2 regions of the Clostridium sp. 7_2_43FAA genome follow, and region 2 is predicted to be linked to the other one. Evidence: riboswitches for the same ligand, from Rfam matches in the RefSeq annotation. Region 2 holds a riboswitch; the other holds the start of a gene.
What was found. A riboswitch is a leader RNA that binds a small molecule or an ion and turns the genes downstream of it on or off. The one in region 2 is predicted to bind lysine.

Region 1 (3,194 bases), on a different contig from region 2:
TGCAGAAAAATGGGAGGGTAAGACTATTAGAAAAGAAGAAGTCTCTCAAATTTGTATGATTGAAGATGTTAAATACCTTGGAGAATTTAATAATTTTATAGAAAAAGTAGTTCTTAACAAAGAAGAGATAAATATATATCTTGACCTAGAGGCTGGAAATACATCATATAAGTATGTAAATGAAATTAAACATAAATATTATAATATAAATATTAAAAATGCTTTTAAGCTTATAGGAAATCTAAGGCTTATTAAAACTGATGAAGAAGTCAGTAGAATAAGAAAAGCAATAGATATCACAATAGAAGGCGTAAAAGAATTAATGAGAAATTCTAAGTCTGAGATTAAGGAATATGAACTAGAAGCATATTTTGATTTCATCTGCAAGAAAAATGGAGTAAAGGATTTTGCTTTTAAAACTATTGCAGCAGCTGGAAAAAATGCTACAGTGCTACATTATGTAACTAATGACTCAGAATTAAAGGATGGAGATTTAATATTATTTGATTTGGGTGCTCAATATAAATATTATAATGGAGATATATCAAGAACATTTCCTATCAACGGTAAGTTTACTGAAAGGCAAAAAGAAGTGTATAATGCTGTTCTTAGAGTAAATGAAAAAGTTATTAAAGAAATGAAGCCAGGAGTTAAGTTTGTTGATTTAAATAAAAAGGCAAAGGATTGGATTTCAGAAGAATGTATTTCACTTGGATTAATGACAGAAAAAGATGATGTATCAAAATTCTATTATCATAGTATAGGTCATAGTTTAGGAATGGATACCCATGACATAGAGTTAGAAAATAGAGATGTTACATTTGAGCCTGGAATGATATATACTGTTGAACCAGGAATATACATCGAAAATGAAGGTATTGGTATAAGAATAGAAGATGATGTTTTAATTACTGAAGATGGAAATGAAGTGTTAACAAAAGAAATGATTAAAACAGTAGAGGAAATAGAAGCTTTTATGGCAGATAAATAGGATTATTAAAAATTAGGACTAATAATTATGGTTGATTTATTAAGTTGATAATTATATAATATTAGTATAAATTAAATGTGAATAACGACAAGGGTAGAGGCGCGATACTTAAGAGTACTATTAATGAGGTAAGCACAGTGATTTAATAGGAAAGGAAATATCGCCGAAGCGTATGATTGATGCTTTAAAATCATATGGCTGGGGTTGCATAAAATATATGTAACACTGTCACAAACTTATTTTGTGGTGAGCTATCGCTTGAGGAATGTTACTTTTTTCTATTATAGTTTAGAGTATATTTATAGCCTTGAGTGAAAACTCAAGGCTCTTTTTAATTTCTGCCCTTTAATTATTTACAACACTATATTAAGGGGGAGTAAATATGAATAATAAAAAAAGTATTAAAGTATTATTAATGACTATTATGATGACTTTACTATCAACATCAATAGTTTTTGCTGCAGAGGTAGATACAGCTACATCTAATGCAAACCATTATGGGTTACTAACTTTAATACCACCTGTTGTAGCAATAGTATTAGCTTTTTTAACAAAGAACGTAATTATATCTTTATTTATTGGAACATTATCAGGAACTTTCTTAGTACAGCTAGTAGATAATTCATTTTTAAGTGCTATCGTACAGTCATTTTTAGATTTTGTATCCAGGATCTTAAACTCATTAGCTGATCCGTGGAATGCTGGTATAATTCTTCAAGTATTAGTTATAGGTGGAGTTATACATTTAGTTGCTAAAATGGGAGGAGCTAAGGCAGTTGCGGAAGCCCTAGCAAGAAAGGCTAAGACTGCAAAAAGTACTCAAGTTGTTACTCTTTTATTAGGATTAGCTGTGTTTTTTGATGATTATGCTAATTCATTAATAGTAGGTCCTATTATGAAGCCTGTAGCAGATAAAATGAAGATATCAAGAGAAAGATTAGCATTTATTATAGATGCAACAGCAGCTCCGATTGCTGGATTAGCTATTGTATCTACATGGATAGGATTAGAAGTTGGCTTAATAAATGATGCTTTTATTAATGGAATAGGTCAAGAGGTTGATGCTTTTGGAGTATTTTTACAAACAATACCTTATAGATTCTATAATATACTAATATTAGTTTTTGTATTTATTACTTCAATATTATTAAAGGAATTTGGTCCTATGTATAGGGCAGAAGTAGAAGCAAGAAGAAGAGGCTTAAGTTTTGAAGAAGAGGAAGTTGCATCAGATTCTAATATGGATCATGATGAGCTTGAACCAAAGGAAGGGATAAAGCTAAGTATATGGAATGCGATAATTCCAATAGGTGTGCTAGTTATAACTGCATTACTTTGTTTCTATTTTAGTGGTTATTCCGCAATAATGGGGGGAGAGGACGTTGCCCTTCAAGGAATAATGACTAATTCACCATTATCATTTAAAGCAATACAAGAAGCTTTTAGTGCATCAGATGCATCAGTTGCTTTGTTCCAATCAGCATTAGTAGCAAGTATAGTGTCAATAATAATGGGAGTAGCTAAAAAAATATTTACAGTTTCAGAAGCAATAGATACATGGATAGATGGTATGAAACCTTTATTAATAACAGGTGTAATATTATTACTAGCTTGGTCACTAAGTTCTGTAATAAAAGATCTAGGAACAGCAAAATATTTAGTTTCATTACTTTCAGGATCATTACCTAACTTCTTACTTCCAAGCCTTATATTTATACTAGGTGCTATTATTTCATTTGCAACAGGAACTGCATATGGAACTATGGGAATATTGATGCCGCTTGCAATACCATTAGCATATTCGATGAACCCAGACATGAGTTATGTAATTGTTAGTACAAGTGCAGTATTAACTGGAGCTATCTTTGGTGATCATTGCTCACCGATATCAGACACTACAATTCTTTCATCAATGGGGGCAGGATGTAATCATATAGCTCACGTAAATACTCAAATGTGGTATGCTTTATTTATAGCAGCTATAACAATTTTATTTGGATATATACCAGCAGGTTTTGGATTGCAATGGTATATAGTGCTTCCAATATCTATAATAGCAGTGTTCTTAGGAGTACAAATACTAGGTAAAAAGGTTGAAGAAGCAAAATAGAAAATTATAAATTGATTTAGAAGATTAATGAACTAGGACGTAGTTAAGATATAGGCAAAGTGGATATTATTAAATATATAATAAATGAAGCTC
Region 2 (3,194 bases):
ATAGCTTGAGCTGCTTCAAATTGTCCCTTATCTACTGATACTATACCACCTCTTACTATTTCTGACATATATGCACCTGTATTAATAGATACTATAAATAATGCTGCTACTATTTTATTTATATCTATTCCTAAAAATTGTGCAGACCCATAATAAATCACCATAGCTTGTACAATCATAGGCGTTCCTCTAAAGAATTCTATATAAATAGAAAGAATTATATTTATTATTTTAAGAAATACTTTCTTTATACCTCTCTCTGGAACAGGAATTGTTCTTATAACACCAACTAATAAACCTATTAAAGTTCCTATCAAGGTTCCTATTATGGAAATTAAAAGTGTCATACCTGCTCCTCGTAAGAACATAGGTAAATTATCTTGAAGTATTTTTATTATCCATTCAATACTCATTTCAATCCTCCTAAAATAAAAGCAAGTTGTAAGTTTAGAATGGGTTATTATATTTTATAACCCATTCTATAAAATTTATTGAGCTGCTGGTTGATTCTTAACAGCTTCTGCCATTATATTCACTTGCTCTTCTTCTGATATTCCTGATAAAATTTCATTTATTTTTTCAGTTAAATCACTGTTTTTATTAATCCCCACTGCTGTTTGCGTTTCCTCTGGATTTGTAACAAATCCATTTTCAAGTTCAATCATTTTGAAGTTTGAATTTGCAGCTTGAGCACTTGTAGCATCTGGCTTTTCTGATACATATGCATCAATTACTCCTGATTCAAGTGCAACTCTCATTGCTGGGAAGTTATCCATAGCTTCTTGTTTCTTTACGCCTTCAATTTGATCTATTACTGAATAATGGAATGTATTTAATTGAGCAGTAACTTTCGCTCCATTAAAATCTGCTAGACTTTTAGCATTTGTATATTTCCCATTGTTTTTAACTACCATAACTAATTGTGATTGATAATAGTTATTTGAAAAATCAATTGTTTCCTTACGATCTTCTGTAGGAGACATCCCTGCAATAATTGCATCTATTTTTCCTGAAGTTAATGCAGGCACCAGTCCGTCCCACTCAGTTTTAACAATTACTAATTCTTTGCCTAGCCCTTCTGCTATTTTCTTTGCAATTTCAACATCATATCCACCTGCGTACTCTGAACTTCCTTCTATTTTTACTGCTCCATTTGAATCATCCATTTGTGTCCAATTAAATGGCGGATACCCAGCTTCCATTCCTACCCTAAATACATTTTCATTTTTTGCTGACTTTCCTGAGCCACAACCTGTTAGTATTAGTATTGCTACTAATGATAGTGAAATTAATAGTGATAATTTTTTCTTCATATTGAATCCTCTCCTTTTTTATAATAAAAAAACCAACCCTTAATTCTTGGGTTGGTGCTATCTTAAATATTCAGATAAGATTCTATAAAAAAATACCTGAGCAAAGCTCAGGTCCAATCTTACAGATAACCTAATCCTCATCTTTCCCATTTGAGATAGCACAACTTAATAAACCGGGAAGTTTATTAAGACAGTCCTGCAACTCTTAATTGCAGACCCAGCAAGTAACACTGAGAAATATTACAAGCTTCGGCAAAATTTCCTTCTCCATAGTTTCATCACCTTCTCAAGCTCCACTAAAGACTGTTAAATTTTGCGCCTCTACCCCACATATAAAAGTGAGGCATTTATTAAATTTTAAATATAGTTTATACCCTTTTCATATATCTGTCAATACATATATTAAATTACATTTCAAAATATTATAAAAACTAATACAAATAAACAGGATACAAAATGCTCTATAGTATTTGAATATATATAATCATCTACTATAAAATAGTTTTATTTTTTGATTATATTCCCATTTTTATTGTCTAGTATTAACTCATTATCCATAGATAACTTTCCATTAATTATCACATATTTTATTCCTTTAGGACTCTTAGATTTAATAATATAGTCTTCATACCCAACTATATTATTAAAATCAAATATAGTTATATCTGCATTTTTCCCTTCTCTTAACACTCCTATCTGTTTTAATCCTAAGGTTTTTGCTGGTAATAAGCTGCACTTATAAATTCCTTCTTCTAAAGTTAACGCTTTTTTACCTCTAACATATTTACTTATAAATAATGGATAGTTTCCATATAATCTAGGATGTGGGTCTCCAGCAGGAATACTATCTGAACCAATCATTCCAAGAGGATGTTTTATAAGCTTTATGGTATCCTCTTCTGAAAAAATATTTAATGTTACTATTCCAACTCCACCTTCTTCAGATATAAGTAACTTAGCAATAAAATTAACTGGATGAATATTTTGTTCTCTTGCTAACTCTTCAACTGTTCTACCCATATACTTCAAGTTTTCTTCTTTATTTAATGATGTTATTAGTATTCCATCCCAAGTAGCAATAGCACTATAATTATCCCATCCCTCATAATTAGTATCTAAATCTTCAAGTTCCTTCTTTATATTTTCTATAACTTCATTGTCCTTAAGCATATCTAACATGGCTTCATTTCCTTTTTCAGTTATCCATGGTGGTAGAAGCTGAGTCATTAAGGTACTTCCTGAAGTATAAAGATGCTCATCAAAAGTAATATTAATTCCATCTTTTATGGCATTATCAACTAAATTAATTAATTTATCTGCAATACATCCAAGCTCCTTTGAATCATAAGACCTCATATGAGATATATGAATCTTTACCCCTGAAACCCTAGATACATCAATTACTTCATTTATAGCTTTTATTATGTTTCTATCATGATTTCTTACATGAACCATAACTATACCATTATATTTTTCAATAACCTTACATAACTCTATTAATTCCTCTTTCCCACTATAAATTCCAGGCATATATTGAAGGCCCAAAGACATGCCTATAACCCCTTGCTTCATTGCATCTTCAATTAAGACACACATTTCTTTAATTTCATAATTTGAAGCTTCTGAAGGATTAAATCCTTTTACTTTAGCCCTAATTGCTCCATGCGAGATAAGTACTGCATAATTATTTTTTATCCCTTTTCCACTTATCTTTTTAAAATAATCATTAACATCCCTAAAATCAAATTTTATATTAGGATATCCTACAACTCCTTTTATATAATTTTTCCAAAGCTTACTTTCATCTTCTATACAAGGTATAACACCTAATCCACATTGTCCTACTAATTCCGTAGTAACACCTTGTCTTATTTTAAGACT

Region 1: linked by a shared signal. The riboswitch ahead of CSBG_RS17100 (Na+/H+ antiporter NhaC family protein) and the one ahead of CSBG_RS01040 (transporter substrate-binding domain-containing protein) in region 2 are both predicted to bind lysine.

What each region holds. Positions count from the first base shown of each region.
Region 1 is NZ_JH815223.1:170,154-173,347, forward strand. It holds gene CSBG_RS17095 (aminopeptidase P family protein) at 1-991, shown strand, start outside; lysine riboswitch at 1,078-1,253, shown strand; gene CSBG_RS17100 (Na+/H+ antiporter NhaC family protein) at 1,374-3,101, shown strand.
Region 2 is NZ_JH815221.1:64,858-68,051, reverse strand. It holds gene CSBG_RS01045 (amino acid ABC transporter permease) at 1-413, opposite strand, end outside; gene CSBG_RS01040 (transporter substrate-binding domain-containing protein) at 489-1,313, opposite strand; lysine riboswitch at 1,462-1,645, opposite strand; gene CSBG_RS01035 (D-aminoacylase) at 1,818-3,194, opposite strand, start outside.